DNA from 2 places in the Nesterenkonia flava genome. Region 1 is predicted to be linked to the other one. Evidence: riboswitches for the same ligand, from Rfam matches in the RefSeq annotation. Region 1 holds a riboswitch; the other holds the start of a gene.
What was found. Region 1 has a riboswitch for thiamine pyrophosphate ahead of thiD (bifunctional hydroxymethylpyrimidine kinase/phosphomethylpyrimidine kinase). Riboswitches for the same ligand answer to the same signal wherever they lie in the genome.
Positions count from the first base shown of each region.

Region 1 (7,959 bases):
GGCATGTTGCTGCTGGTGGTTCCCAAGCTGAACCAACGCATCCGCCTGCTCGTGGCCGTGGGGCAGATGCCGCTGACGGCCTACACCGCCCATCTGCTCATCATCGCTCTGATCGTGCGACCCGGTCCTGCGACCCCGGAGATGGGCGTGCTGGTCAGCTGCCTGATCATGCTGGGACTCATCGCCTTCGCCGTCGTCTGGGTGGCCAACCTGCGCTACGGTCCACTGGAGATGGTGCTGCGCCGGCCGCCGCGGATGCTGCAGGTGCCCTACCGCATGCCGGAGAGGCATCGCCGCCGCGAACACGCCAAACCCTACCCGCGCCGCCGCAAGCTGGAATCCGCCCCTGATGAAGATCCTGACCCTGTTGTGAACCCATAGAGAAGGCTGATCCCCACTATGAGAACACCGCTCCACGTCCTCACCGCCGGCACCACTGCCGCGGCGCTCATCGCTGTGACCTCCTGCGGCATCGTCGAGGAAGAACCCAGCGGTCCCGAGGTCACCGCGTCGGCCCCGGAGTCGGCCAGCGCCAGCCCCGAGCCCCCGGAGAACGCAGCCACCCCTGTAGAAGACCTGCTGGAGCAGCAGGGCGTCAGCGCGGGGCACCCCCTGGCAGTCGCCGCGGGAGAGCAGATCCTCGCCGAGGGCGGCAACGCCGTGGATGCCGCGATTGCCACTGCCTTCGCGATCTCCGTGGTGGAGCCCTATGCCTCAGGCATCGGAGGCGGGGGCTCGGTCATCATCGCCGGTCCCGAGGGCGAGCCCATCTTCTACGACTACCGTGAAGTGGTGAACAACGACGGCGAGATCCCCGACTCCGGCGCCGGGGTCCCGGGATTCGTTGCCGGCATGGGTCAGCTCCACGAGGACTACGGCACCATGGAATGGTCCGAGCTGCTCGCCCCGGCCCAAGAGCTGGCCGACGACGGCTTCGAGGTCAGTGAGTTCCTCGGGGTCCGCATGAGTCAGCCCGATGCTGCGGCGGCGATCAGCGATCTGGAGCACTACGCGCCTGGCGGTGAGATCCTGCAGGCGGGGGAGACGCTGGTGCAGGAGGACCTGGCTCAGACCCTGCAGACCCTTTCGCAGAATGGCTGGCAGGACTTCTACACCGGGGGCCTGGCCGAGTCCCTGGCCTCCGCCGCCGAGGGCATTGATGCGGAGTCCCTGGCGGATTACGAGGTGGTGCGGACCAGTCCTGTGGCGGGGGAGTTCGGCGAGTTCGAGGTGGTCTCCGCAGCTCCCGGGCTGCCCGGCCCGGCGCTTATTCAGATGCTGCAGATCGCCGAGGCTCAGGGAGTCGCTCAGATGGAGCCGGATTCGGCTGAGTACATCGACACGCTCTCGCGCGCATGGCTGGAGGCTGAGAGCACCGTCTACAACGACCTGGGAGACCCGGCTTTCGTGGATGTGCCGGTGGACCGGCTCACCGATCGCGAGGCCAATGCCCAGATCGAGCTGAGCGCCCAAGCACTCGGCGCCCCCAGCGCGGCGGCGGAGGACGCTCCCAACACCACGCATATCTCGGTGGTGGATTCCGACGGCCTTACGGTGTCGATGACCAACACCATCATGTTCTTCTGGGGCTCGGGCGAGATGGTCGACGGGTACTTCCTGAACAACCACCTCTCCCGGTTCGAGGCCATCGACACTCCTGCTAATCAGCCTGAGCCGGGACGCCGGACCGTCACCTGGTCCACGCCGACCATGGTGCTCGACGGCGAGGGGCAACCCCTTCTGGCCATCGGCAGCCCTGGAGGGCACCAGATCCTCAACATTCTCTCGACTGTCCTGGTCCAGTGGGGCCTGCAGGGCGCCACGCTCGAGGAGGCCATTGAGGCCCCGCGGTTCCGCGCAGCCTCCGACGGCGAGACGCTCTACCTCGAGGACACCGTGAGCGAAGAGGTGATCAGTGAGCTGGAGGACATGGGCTGGCAGACGGAGATCTGGCCGGTGGAGCAGGCAAGCTTCGGCTCCGTGCAGCCGGTGCTCATCGACTACGAGACCGGCCAGCTGCACAGCACCGATGATCCCCGGCGCGAGGGGGCCCACGCGGTCATTCCATGAGGCAGCACCGCCGCGGGCTGCGATAGGCTGATGCACCAGCACGGGGTGCTCACACCGGTGAGCTGAGATCACACCCGTTGAACCTGCTGTGGTTAGCACCAGCGAAGGGATTGCTTGCATGACGTTGCCTATGACCGAGTCCGCACCCCAGATGAACCGCCGGACCGTCCCCAATGTGCTCTCCATTGCCGGCACGGACCCCACTGGCGGGGCCGGGATCCAGGCGGACCTGAAGAGCTTCGCGGCCCACCGCGGCTACGGAATGTGCGTGGTGACGGCGCTGGTCGCCCAGAACACCCAGGGGGTGCGTGAGATTCACCTTCCCCCGGTGGAATTTCTCCGCGCTCAGCTGGACGCCGTCTCCGACGACGTGGCCATCGACGCGGTCAAGATTGGGATGCTGGGCACGGCTGAGATCATCGAGACCGTCGCCTCATGGTGGGATGAGCTGTGCCGCACCGCCGAGCGCCGACCCGTTCTGGTGGTGGACCCGGTAATGGTCGCCACCAGCGGTGACCGGCTCCTGCAGGCCGAGGCAGAGCAGGCGCTGAAGGAGTTCCTGCACCGGGCAGACCTCATCACCCCCAACGTCCCGGAACTGGCGCTACTGGCTGAGGCACAGCCTGCCGTGGACAACGAGCACCTGCTGGGGCAGGCTCAGGTCGTGGCCGATGCCCACAGCACCATCGTGCTGGCCAAGGGAGGTCACCTCACCGGGGGCGACGTGGTGGACACCCTCGTCTTTCCCCAGGATGCCCAGGCGCAGCGGCCGGCCCCGGTCAGCGTGTCCTCGCCGCGCATTGAGACCACCAACACCCACGGCACCGGATGCTCCGTCTCCGCGGCGTTCGCGACCCTGGCGGCGCGGGGATTGTCCTGGGGGGAGGCTCTGGAAGAGGTCAAGGCGTGGATGAACGCCTCACTCCAGGGCGCCCAGAGCCTCGACGTCGGGCAGGGACACGGTCCCATCCACCACTTCGCCCAGCTCTGGCGGGACTAGGGGCAGCTCGGGCAGGATGAGAGGAGAGTCTCCCGGCCGCGGCACCAGCTGTGCGGGACCAGCTTCAGGCGGGATGGCCAGCATCGGGGATGGAACGTTCTGCGTGTTTTTAGCCGCCGAGATCAGCCAAGGCCCGCTGTTGTTTCATCACTACCCTCTCTAGGGGTGTGCGTGAAACAGGTCCGGGCATCGAGGGAGAGTTCGGTACGAGTGGCCAGGGAGCCGCGAGGTTAGAGAGTTGTGCAGCCGGCGGGAGTGCCGTCCACAGGTTGGTGGTGGCACAGAAACGAGTGGTGTTGTTTTCGTCGGAATAACCGGAGATTCCCACGAAAACAGCAGCACGGGTTGAGATGCACGCAGCGTGGCGGGGTGTATCGGCCTCGGAACCAGTGGTTCAGGAACCAGTTACGACTCCGGCTGCCGGACCAGGTCCTCCCAGTTCCAGGCGGGGACGTCGTCGTCTTTGAACCACTGCGCAGGATCCGGCCGGTCGGCCGGGGTGGGGCCGGTGGCACCTTCCCCGGCGCTTGGAGCCTGTTTGCGCAGGGCGGTAACTTTGTCGCGGATCTCGGCCATCTGCTTGTCCAGAGCGGCGGCCTGATCGGCGGCGTCGCGCAGCTCGTCAAGAATGTCTGAGGGGACTTCGCCCTCATAGGTGTAGTAGATCTTGTGCTCCAGCGAGGCCCAGAAGTCCATGGCCACCGTGCGGATCTGCACCTCCACGTACACGAACTCGGTGCGGTTGGAGAGAAATACTGGCACCTGCAGGATCACGTGCAGGCTCTGATAGCCGTTGGGCTTAGGGGAGCGGATGTAGTCCTTGATCTCCACCACCCGGATGTCCGGCTGGGAGCACAGCATCTCGGCCACCCAGTAGGCGTCGGAGACGAAGCTGCAGGTGATGCGGATGCCGGCGATGTCGCGAATGGCGTGCCGGATGCCCTCAAGAGTCGGTTCGCAGCCGTAGCGCTGAACCTTATCGAGGATTCGCTCCATGGATTTCAGGCGGTAATTAACGTGCTCGATGGGGGAGTAGTCCCGCGTGTGCTCGAACTCCTCCCGCAGCACGTTGATCTTGGTCAGCACCTCGTCCATGCCGAACTTGTAGTGAAGCTGGAACTCGGTGAGCTGGCGGCGGATGTCGATCATCCGGTTCGCGGAGCCGGTGGACCCGTTCTCGTCGGCGCGGGTGTGAAGCTGCTCCAGAAGCTGTCTGTACGGATCTCCCTCGGTGCGCTCCACCGAAGTGGAGGGCGCAGCAGCGAGTTCAGACATAGAAGCCTCCTGAATGGGATTGGACGAGCATTTCGGACATCGCTCTGTCCTCGATTCTCGACCTTAGGCACCCATTCTGTGAAGACCCTTGAAGGTGCACAATGTGACTGAAGCCACACTATGCGGCAGATGGTCTTGCCGATGTGCGGCGTCGCCTGCTCCCGGTCTTAGAGGACCTTCGGCGCCGCGGGCACAACGGGCGCAGTTGCAGGATTGTTCGGGCGGTCGAGATCACCGGCGTCTCCCGATAGGCTTCAACAGACGGACGACGACGCCGCCACGGACGCAACCGCCAAGGGGGACCTCCTCACGTGAAGCCTCAGCCCATGGACCATCGCAGCCGCGAGGCGGCCCTGGCCCGAGTGGCCGCCAGCACTCCCGAGAATCCCCTCGACGTACTGGTCATCGGTGCGGGCGTGGTCGGTTCAGCCGCCGCTTTTGACGCCGCCGGTCGTGGGCTGGACACCGCGCTGGTAGAGGCTCGAGACATCGCTGAGGGCACCAGCTCGCGTTCCTCCAAGCTGATCCACGGCGGCCTGCGCTACCTACAGATGTTGGACTTCAAGCTCGTGGCCGAGGCCCTGCGGGAACGTGACCTGCTGCTGACCCGTCTGGCCCCGCACCTGGTGCGGCCGCTGCCTTTCATCTTCCCGTTCGAGCGCCAACTGGTGGAGCGGGCCTTCATCGGTTCCGGGGTGTCGCTCTATGACCTCCTGGCCTCGGGGTCCTCTGCCCTGCGCAGCAGCCGCCGGGGCGCTTCGGCGCTGCGGAGCCTGCGCAGTCGGGCCGTGCCCTTCCACCGGCATCTGGGCAGCAAAGGCCTCGCTGAGAGGTTTCCGGGCCTGGATCAGGAGAAGTTCCACGGTGGACTGGAGTACTACGACGCTCAGGTCGACGACGCCCGCCTCGTGCTCACGCTGGCGCGTTCGGCCCACAGCCTCGGCGCCGCGGTCGCACCCAGGACCGAGGTCATCGGGTACCTGCGCCAGGACCCTCAGGAGCCGGAGCGGATCACCGGGGCTGTGCTGCGGGATCATCTCACGGGCCGCCAGATCCAGGCCCACGCCCGCGAGACCATCCTCGCCGCCGGGGTCTGGACTGGCGCCGCCCAGGAGTTGATCCGGGGCTCGGCACCGGAGCAGCTTCAGGACGCCCAGGACTCGGGCCGACAGGGACTGACCGTGCTGGCGTCCAAGGGGATTCACGTGACCGTCCCCAAGCACGCCATTGCCGCCCAGGAGCGCGTGGGGATCATCACCCAGACCGAGAAGTCGGTGCTCTTCATCATCCCGCTAGAGGAGGTGTGGGCCATCGGCACCACCGACACGGCCTGGCGGGAGGCGGTGGAGTCCCCAGCCGCCACCGCCGCAGACATCGACTACGTCCTCGAGCACGCCAACGCGGTGCTCGGATCCACCCTCACCCGTGAGGACATCATTGGTACCTGGGCGGGCCTTCGGCCTCTGCTGCAGCCGGTGCGGGGAGATACGGAGGCCCCGACCAAGGTTTCCCGCGAACACACGGTCATGGAGCTGGCGCCCGGGCTGACCGGGGTGGCCGGTGGAAAGCTCACTACCTACCGAGTGATGGCCCAGGACGTGGTGGACTTCGCGGTGAACGGCAGCTTCAAGGACCGAGCCAGCCTCACCGAGGTCATGCCCCTCTTGGGTGCGGTGGGCTATGGCGAGTGGACCGCCCGCGCTGAGGAGATCGCCGCAGCCCACGGCTGGGATCGCGGCAGGGTCGAGCGCCTGCTCCACCGCTACGGCAGCCTCACGGGTGAAGTCCTGGACCTCATCGCCGACGACGACTCGCTGGGGCGTGCGCTGGAGTATGCCCCGAGCTGCCTGCGTGCTGAGATCGTCTACGCCTGCACCCACGAAGGCGCCCTGCACGTGGATGACCTGCTGACTCGACGTACCCGCCTGATCCACGAGGTCCCCGACCGCGGGGCCGCAGCGGCCGAGGAAGTCGCAGGTCTTGCCGCAGGGGTACTCGGGTGGGACGAGGAGCGCCGTCGTGCAGAAATCTCCGCCTACCGGGACTTCATCCACGCCCAGAAGCAGGCCGAACAGCTCGCCAGCGACGCCGAGGCGGCAGCCTTGATCGCCGCACACCCCCCGGTGCCGCAGACGGCTGACGGCGGCCCCCTGGCTGCACCACACACCCCAGAGGCTTCAGAGAGGCGCACATGAACGAGTTCGTTCTGTCCATTGATCAGGGCACCACCTCCACCAGGGCCGTGGTGTTCGACCACGACGGCGTCCTGGTGGCCTCGAGCCAGAAGGAGCACACCCAGTACTTTCCCCGGGCCGGATGGGTGGAGCATGACCCGCTGGAGATCTGGCGCAATACGCGGGAGGTGATCGGCCGGGCCCTGGCCGCGGCCGACATCAGCCGCAATCAGCTCGCTGCGGTTGGACTGACTAATCAGCGTGAGACCACGGTGGTGTGGGACCGGGCCACCGGGGAGCCGATTCACCGGGCGATCGTCTGGCAGGACACCCGTACCCAGGAGATCTGCGACCGTTTGGCCGCTGAGGCCCCCGACAGTGAGGCAGACGGCATCGACCGTTTCAAGGACCGCACGGGACTGCCACTGGCCACTTACTTCGCCGGGCCCAAAATCCGGTGGATCCTTGAGAACGTCGAGGGCGCGAGGCAGCGGGCCGAGGCCGGAGGGCTGGCCTTCGGCACCATGGACACCTGGCTGCTGTGGAACCTCACCGGGGGTCCTCGCGGGGGAGTGCACGTCACCGACGTCACCAACGCTTCGCGCACGCTGCTGATGAACATCGACAGCCTGGACTGGAACGAGGAGATTTGCGAAGCCATCGGGGTGCCTTCTGCCATGCTCCCGCAGATCAGGACTTCCAGTGAGGTCTACGCCGAGGCCCACGAGCGCAGTCTGCTCACGGGGGTGCCGATTGCGGGCATTCTCGGTGACCAGCACGCCGCCACTGTGGGACAGGCCTGTTTTGAGCCGGGGCAGGGCAAAAACACCTACGGCACGGGCAACTTCATGCTCATGAACACCGGTGAGGAGCTGGTGCGCAACGATGAGGGCCTGCTGACCACCGTGGCCTATCAGCTGGACGGGCAGCCGCCGGTCTACGCCTTGGAGGGCTCTATCGCTGTCACCGGCTCCCTCATTCAGTGGCTGCGCGACAACCTGGGGATCATTAGCAGCGCCGCCGAGTCGGAGACCCGCGCCCGCCGTGTGGAGGACAACGGCGGCTGCTACGTGGTCCCTGCCTTCTCCGGGCTCTTTGCACCCTACTGGAGGCCCGAGGCTCGTGGCGTGATCGTGGGGCTGACCCGCTACGTCAACGCCGACCACATCTGCCGGGCCGCGCTGGAATCGGTGGCCTTCCAGTCGGCCGAGGTGGTCGAGGCCATGAACGCGTCCTCGGAGACCGATCTCAAGGAGCTCAAGGTCGACGGCGGCATGGTTGTCAACGACACGCTGATGCAGTTCCAGGCAGACCTGCTGGGGGTCGACGTCGTCGCCCCTGAGGTCATCGAGACCACTGCGCTGGGAGCCGCCTACGCGGCGGGACTGGCCGTGGGTTTCTGGGAGTCCACGCAGGAGCTGGCCTCCAACTGGAGCGAAG
Region 1 is NZ_JAVKGT010000037.1:11,540-19,498, forward strand. Features, by position in the region: gene RH857_RS11755 (DUF418 domain-containing protein) at 1-381, shown strand, start outside; gene RH857_RS11760 (gamma-glutamyltransferase family protein) at 400-2,070, shown strand; TPP riboswitch at 2,102-2,198, shown strand; gene thiD (bifunctional hydroxymethylpyrimidine kinase/phosphomethylpyrimidine kinase) at 2,201-3,070, shown strand; gene RH857_RS11770 (GTP pyrophosphokinase) at 3,476-4,345, opposite strand; gene RH857_RS11775 (glycerol-3-phosphate dehydrogenase/oxidase) at 4,672-6,540, shown strand; gene glpK (glycerol kinase GlpK) at 6,537-7,959, shown strand, end outside.

Region 2 (7,959 bases), on a different contig from region 1:
GCGATGAGGATGTGCACGGCGCCCTGGAGCGCGGGCTCCTGGAGCGGGCGGGCCAGGAGCTGGGCGGAAAACTGCGCGCCGGCCGTTCCCGCAACGACCAGATTGCCACCATGGGGCGGATGTTCCTGCGCGACCATGCTCGCGTCATCGCCGCCGGCGTGCTGGAGACGATCGATGCGCTGGTGGCCCAGGCCCAGGCGCATCCTGAGGCGCCCATGCCCGGACGCACCCATCTTCAGCACGCCCAGCCTGTGCTGCTGAGTCATCACCTGCTGGCCCACGCCTGGGCTTTCACCCGGGATCTGCAGCGACTGACGGACTGGGACAAGCGTGCCGCCGTCTCGCCCTACGGCTCCGGCGCGCTGGCCGGCTCATCCCTGGGCCTGGACCCGCAGCGGGTGGCCGAGGAGTTGGGCTTCACCGAGGCCGCGTGGAACTCCATCGATGGCACCGCCGCCCGCGACGTCTACGCCGAGTTCGCCTGGGTCTCCGCCATGATCGGCGTGGATCTGTCCAGGATCAGCGAAGAGGTCATCTTCTGGGCCACCAAGGAGGCCGGGTTCGTCACTCTCGACGACGCCTTCTCCACCGGCTCCTCGATCATGCCCCAGAAGAAGAACCCCGACGTCGCCGAACTGGCCCGCGGCAAGTCCGGCCGTCTCATCGGCGACCTCACCGGGCTCATGGCTACGCTCAAGGGCCTGCCCCTGGCGTACAACCGCGACCTGCAAGAGGACAAGGAGCCGCTCTTCGACGCCGTGGACACGCTGGAGTTGCTGCTGCCCGCGGTCTCGGGCATGATCGGCACCCTCGTCTTCCACACCGAGAAGATGGCCGAACTGGCTCCACGCGGGTTCGCACTGGCCACGGACATCGCTGAGTGGCTGGTGCGTCAGGGCGTGCCCTTCCGCGTTGCCCATGAGCTGGCGGGCGAGGCCGTGCGCGTGGCCGAGGCCCGTGACGTCGAGCTCTGGGACCTCACCGACGAGGAGTTCGCCGGTATCTCCGAACACCTCACCCCGGCGGTGCGGGAGGTGCTGACGACCTTCGGGTCGTTGAACTCCAGGTCCTCCCGGGGTGGCACCGCGCCTTCGGCCGTGGCCGAGCAGCTCCAGGAGCTTGACCGGCAGCTGGAGCCCCTGCGAGCGTTCGCCGGCACTGCCGGAAGCAACGTCGGACCGGACAGCGTCGCCTAGGTGGAATCCCGTCTTCCGGGAACGGCCGTCGCGACTGCGGCGGCCGTTCTTCTCTTCTCTACCCTGCTGACCGGGTGCTCTGACGATGAGGCCCCGGTTCCAGCTGCCGAAAGCTATCCGGAGGTCCCCGAGCAGCTGCATCCACCACGGGCTGGGCAGTTCGCCGACCCCACCGGGGTGCCGGCGGGAGAGCCTATCGATGCCGTGCCGATCGATCAGCTGCCCGACCCTGACTGGATCCAGGATGCCTCCGAAGCTACGGGCATCCCGGAACGGGCACTTGCGGCCTATGCGGGTGCTGCGTTGCGGGCCCATCAGCTGCATCCTGGCTGCGGGATCGGCTGGAATACCTTGGCCGGGATTGGTCAGGTCGAGTCTCACCACGGCACCTATGGCGGTGCAGAAGTTGACGACGACGGGCGGGTGGATCCGCCCATCGTCGGCGTCGCGCTCGACGGCAGTCCGGGACTCATGGAGATTCCGGATACGGACGGCGGCGAGCTTGACGGCGACGACGAGTTTGACCGTGCCGTGGGACCCATGCAGTTCATTCCCACCACCTGGCGCACTTACGCTCTCGACGGCAGCCGCAGCGGCCAGGCCGATCCCCACCAGTATGATGACGCCGCGCTGACGGCCGCCTCCTATCTCTGTCAGCGCGGCGGCGAGCTCACCACCCCGGAGGGCTTCACGGACGCTGTCCTGGCCTATAACCAGTCCACGGAGTATCTGGCCCAGGTCGCTGGTGCTGCGCATCTCTACGCCTCGGCCTTCGAGCAGGAAACGGACGAACCTGCCACTGCTGAGGGCTTCGGCGCTCCCTGAGGACGGCCGCAGGCCGGCTACGGACCTGCGGAGCTCGCCTGACTGCCGCCGCCGAGAACCAGCACGGCGTCGTCGTGCTAATGTGCTGTGAGTCACCGATCGGTGGCGTGAACTGAATACATCCGACAGGGGAGCGACCCCGTGACGGCGCCTCGCCGTACGACAGTCGCTGAGAGTGGGCTGATGGCCCAGACCCTTGAACCTGCCCAGGCTAGAACCTGCGAAGGAAGTCGAGCATATGACTCACCATTCTGTGCGCCCTGACGCACCCTCCTCAGTCCGACCCCAGCCTCAGCGCGCCCGCACATTCCGGTGGAGCGTCTCAGACATCGTGGTGGCCTCCACCCTCGCGGTGGCCTCCGGCGTCATCTTCTGGGCCTGGAACCTCAGTTACCACGCGGTGGGCTCGCTCTTCGCCTTCTATCCGCCCGTGGAAACTCTGGTGCACGGGATGTGGCTCTTCCCCGCCGTGCTCGGGGCGCTCATCATCCGCAAACCTGGTGCCGCGATCTACTGCGAAATGGTGGCCGCCTCCGTCTCAGCCCTGTTGGGCTCCCAGTGGGGCCTGACCGTCCTCTCCTCAGGATTCATGCAGGGTCTGGGGGCCGAACTGATCGTGCTGGCCTTCCTCTACCGGCGGTTCACCGTTGACGTGGCCATGCTTGCCGGGGCGGGAGCAGGACTGGCCGGGGGAGTCACGTACCACTGGATTGTGCCTATGTACGCCTACGCTCCGCTGGAGACCGCCGTCCACATCGGATGTTTCGCGCTCTCGGGCGCCATCATCGCGGGCCTGATGCCATGGTTCCTCACCCGAGGGCTGGCCGCCGCAGCCGTGCTGTCCCCATTGGCCTCGCGCAGGGCCCACCGTGAACCGGCTCTGATCCGCCGGCGTGAGGGGCACACCGAGCATCCCGCCTCCGCACCGCGCTGATGACGGCCACGAGTGCCTCTGCCGGGGTGCGAGCGCCCGGCGCAGACGTTGTGGCCTCGGAGTGGAGCTGGCAGCACGCCGACCGTTCGACCCCGGCGGTGCAGAATATTGACCTGCATATCGCGCCGGGGGAGAAGGTGCTGCTGGCAGGTCCCTCGGGAGCCGGCAAATCCACTTTCCTGCACGGACTCGCCGGAGTCCTTCACGGGGAGGATGCGACCTCCCGCGGCCAGCTGCTAATCAATGGGCGGCCCGCCGACCAAGCCCGAGGTGCCGCCGGGCTGATGCAACAGGACCCGGAGTCCCAGGTGGTGCTCGCCCGGATGGGCGATGACGTCGCGTTCGCCCCCGAGAACCTCGCGGTGGATCCCGCGCTGATCTGGCCCAGAGTGCGGAACTGCCTGAAGGCCGTCGGGCTCCAGGAGTTTGACCTGGAACACCCCACCTCGGCGCTCTCCGGGGGACAGAAGCAGAGGCTGGCCCTGGCCGGCATCCTCGCGATGGAGCCGGGTCTGCTGCTGCTGGATGAGCCCACCGCCAATCTCGACCCCGAGGGGGTGGTGCAGATCCGTGACGCCGTGGTCGCGGCGGCCCGCCGCACCGAGGCCACCATGATCGTGGTCGAGCACCGGCTCCACGTATGGGCTCCGCACGTGGACACTCTGGTCGTGCTGCAGCCGGGTGGAGGCGCCAGACGCGTGCCGGCGTCGTCGATCTATGAGGACGACGCCCTGCGCGCCGAGTTGGTCGAAATGGGACTATGGGTCCCTGGAATCGACCCACTCTCCACGCCTGCCTTGCGAGCCAGCCGGAGTAGCCGAGGTGCTGCCGGGTCCGGCCCTGTGCTGCTGCGGGGTCACGGACTGGCCGTTTCCCGGCACTCGCCCAAGACCTCGTGGCGACGCAGGACCAGCCCCCGGGCTCTGCGCATCGAAGAAGAGATCACCGTGCGCGCCGGCACCACACTAGGCATCACCGGCGCCAACGGAGCAGGGAAATCCACGCTCCTGCTGACGCTGGCCGGGCTGCTGCCTCGCCACGGCGGGACCCTGGAAGTTGTGGCCGCATCCGGTTCCCCAGTGTCCAGAGTGGAAGAGACCGCGGATCCGTTCACCTGGGACGCCGGTGAGCTGACGGCGCGCATTGGCATGGTGTTCCAGGAGCCCGAGCACCAGTTCGTCACCACCAGCGTGGCCGAGGAGCTGGCACTGAGCGCCCGGCAGGCCGTAGAGCCGGGTTCCCGAGAGCCGCTCTACTCCGAGGAGCAGGTGCAGGAGCGTGTCGCTGTGCTCCTGGACCGGCTCAATCTGAAGGGTTTGGCGGAGGCCAACCCCTTCACCCTCTCGGGCGGGGAAAAGCGGCGTCTGTCAGTGGGCACCGCGCTCGCCGCAGGGCCGCCGCTGCTGCTTCTGGATGAACCTACCTTCGGCCAGGATGCCCGGACCTTCGCAGATCTGGTTCTCCTGCTCCGCGAACACCTGGCCGACGGAGGCGCGGTCTGCGCGGTGACCCACGATGAGGCTTTTCTGCGCGCCCTGGACGCGGAACGGCTGGAGCTCGGTGCCGGTGATTCGCCCACGAGTGGCCCACAGGAGCGACCGAGGCATGAGCCCGCCGGGCCTCCGGGCTTCGGCGGCGTGAAGGACACTTCCTGGCTGGGACGTCGCAATGCGCTGGCCAAACTCATCGGGCTGGTGCTGATCACCTGTGCACTGGTCATGACGATCGACTGGGTCAGCTCCGTGGTGGTGATGGCCGCGAGCTTCCTGCTGCTGCCGGCCGCCGGTATCCGTGCAGGGACGTTCCTGCTGAGGACATGGCCCTTCGCCGTAGGAGCCCTCGTGGCCGTATGGGGTACCGCTATTGCCGCGGAGGAGTCAGGCCGCGTGCTGGTGAATCTGGGATTCACGACGATCAGTGAAGGGTCGGTTGAGCTCGGCATTGCACTGGGGACCCGAGCTTTCGCTATCGTGCTGCCCTCGATCATCGTCTTCTCCACCACTGATCCCACGGACCTGGCGGATGCGCTCGCCCAGCAGCTGAGACTGCCCGCACGGTTTGTGCTGGGAGCTCTGGCGGCGATGCGCCTCATGGGCTTGCTGGCACAGCACTGGATGACCTTGGGTCATGCCCGGCGTGCACGGGGTCTGGGTGCGGGATCGGGCGTCCTGGCATCGCTGCGGACCACGGCTTCGCAGACGTTCGGGCTGCTGGTCCAAGCTGTTCGTCTGGCTACTCGCTTGGCGGTGACCATGGAATCGCGCGGGTTTGGGGCCGGGCCGCGTACCTGGGCGCGCCCGGCCCGCATGCGCCTCAGCGACGTGCCGGTTCTCCTGGTGGCTGCGCTGATCGCCGGGTCGGCAGTGGCGGCCGCCATGGCCCTGGGCACTTGGAACTTCGTCTGGACGTGAGGCCTAGCCGGCACACCGATCTGCCATGATGGGGCGCTATGAACGTTCAGGGACTCTCGGCGCTCTTTGACCAGCACGCAGTCGAGATAGCGCCAGCGCTGCTCGGGTGTGAGCTCACGGTGATGACCCCCCGCGGCGGTGTGACGGTGCGACTGACCGAAGTGGAGGCTTACGGCGACCAGGGAGAGGATCCTGGAGCGCACAGCTTCAACGGACGCACCGCTCGCAACGCCTCACTGTTCGGCCCGCCTCGGCGTACTTATGTGTACCAGTCTTACGGGATTCACTACTGCCTGAACCTGGTAGCCAATGCCGAGGGCGCCGGGGGAGTGCTGCTGCGGGCCGGAGAGGTGGTTCGCGGGCGGGACTTGGCGCTGGAAAGGCGCGGTGGAAAGGACACCGCCGCCAAGCTGCTCTCTGGGCCCGGACGGCTCGGCCAGGGGCTCGGCATCATCCTGCCCATGGACGGCAGCCCACTGGAACTCAACGATGCCCCGGCCCGCGCGGACGGGCCGGCGGCGGATTCCGATCCGCACCCACTGGTCACCTTCTCGTTGGCGCCTGCGCCCACACAGCTCGGACGCGAGGACATCAGTGCGGGCCCTCGTGTGGGGGTCTCCGGGGTGGGCGGCAGCGCACAATTCCCGTGGCGGTTCTGGATCACCGGGGACCGCAGCGTCTCGGCCTATCGGCCCGGCAGGGGTGTCCCGCCTGGCCAGAACTGAGGGGTGCAGGGAGCGTCACCGACCCAAAATGGACAGGACACTTTCCGTTTACCTTCTGCGGAGTAAGATTGATGGTCATCCGTGGCGCCCACCGCGCCGCCCCACGACTGAGAGCTGCACTGGTTGATGAGTGACACCGACACCTCCACCCCCGCCGCTGAGACGGCGAAGACCGCCGAGGCCTCGAAGGAGTCCGCTGCGAAGGACATTCCGGTGCCGTCCCTGGGGGCCGGGATCGAAGAGGAGCGCGAGTATGTGCGAGCCCTGTACCACCGGCTGGACGAGCTGCGGGAGGAGAAGGAAGCCCAGCTGACCCAGGTCCGCAGCTCCGGAGCCGTGGGCACCATGCAGAACGTCTCCGAGCGTGACGCTTTCGCGACCCTCTACGAGGACCGCCTCGCACAGCTGAACGCAGTCGATGACCGGCTGGTCTTCGGACGGCTGGACCTGGATACGGAGGAGACGCGCTATATCGGACGCATCGGGCTGACCACCGAATCGCGTCAGCGTCTGATGATCGACTGGCGCGCTCCCGAGGCCGGTGTTTTCTATCAGGCCACAGCCTTTGATCGGCAGGGAGTTCGGCGTCGTCGTCATCTGCTGCTCAAGCGTCGCGAAGTCCAGGGACTCGAGGACGAGGTCCTCGATGCCGCGCTGCTGCAGGAGACGCAGGAGAACCACGGCGATGGTGCGCTCCTGGCGGCCCTGACCGCACGGCGTACCGGCCAGATGGGCGACATCGTAGCCACCATTCAGGCCGAGCAGGACCGGATCATCCGGGCGGACCGCTCCGGCGTGCTGGTGGTCCAGGGCGGGCCGGGAACTGGCAAGACGGCGGTGGCGCTGCACCGTGCCGCGTACCTGCTCTACGCGCACCGGGAGCGCCTGAAATCCGCCGGCGTGCTCATCGTGGGCCCCAACGCCACGTTTATGTCCTACGTCGAACGGGTCCTGCCCTCTCTGGGCGAGACGGGTGTGGTCATGTCCTCCCTCGCGGATCTCTACCCCGGTGTGCGCGGGGTGGAGGAGTCCGATCCTCGCGTCGCTGAGATCAAGGGCCGTCTTATCTGGCGTGAGATCATCGCCGACGCCGTTGCCCACCGCAAGCGCAGCATCGCCGGCCCGCGCACGGTGATGGTCGAGGGCGCCGAGGTGACGGTCACTCCCAAGATGATCAAGCGTGGCCTGGAGCGCGCCCGTGCCACGGGCAAGCCGTACAACGAGGCTCGTGCGACCTTCGTAAAGGTCGTGGTGAAGGAGATCGCCGAGAAGCTGGAGCGCCAGCTGCAGAAGAGCTCCGCCGGCAATGACGCTGACCGCAGCTACCTGGTCGAGGACGTGCGCACCAGTCGCGACGTCCGGGTCCTGCTGAACCTGTGCTGGCTGCCGCGCACCCCGCAGAACCTCTTGGAGGACCTGTTCTCCAAGCCGGGTTACCTGGCAGACGTCGCCCCTTCGCTCAGCGAGCAGGAGCGGGCCCTGCTGCGCCGGGAGCCGGGGAGCCCCTTCACCCTTGCCGATGTGCCGCTGCTGGACGAGGCCGCCGAGCTGCTGGGCGATCTCGACGAGACGGCCGGACGCGAAGAAGCCCGTCAGAAAGCCATGCGGGAGAAGGACCTCGAGAACGCCAAGAAGGCGGTGGAGAACGCGACCGCCCAGCTCGAGGAGATGGGGATCGAGGGCTTCCTCAACGCCGACGACGTCGTGGCGCTGAACACGGAGTCCGGTCCCGCGCTCACCGCCGCCGAGCGAGCCGGGGTCGACCGCACGTGGACCTACGGGCACATCGTGGTCGATGAGGCACAGGAGCTCTCGCCCATGCAATGGCACGTCCTGTTCCGCCGCTGCCCCCTGAAGTCGTTCACCGC
Region 2 is NZ_JAVKGT010000033.1:20,780-28,738, forward strand. Features, by position in the region: gene argH (argininosuccinate lyase) at 1-1,196, shown strand, start outside; gene RH857_RS11275 (lytic transglycosylase domain-containing protein) at 1,197-2,021, shown strand; TPP riboswitch at 2,139-2,267, shown strand; gene RH857_RS11280 (ECF transporter S component) at 2,260-2,955, shown strand; gene RH857_RS11285 (ATP-binding cassette domain-containing protein) at 2,955-5,366, shown strand; gene RH857_RS11290 (DNA-3-methyladenine glycosylase) at 5,405-6,091, shown strand; gene RH857_RS11295 (UvrD-helicase domain-containing protein) at 6,218-7,959, shown strand, end outside.
Region 2: linked by a shared signal. The riboswitch ahead of RH857_RS11280 (ECF transporter S component) and the one ahead of thiD (bifunctional hydroxymethylpyrimidine kinase/phosphomethylpyrimidine kinase) in region 1 are both predicted to bind thiamine pyrophosphate.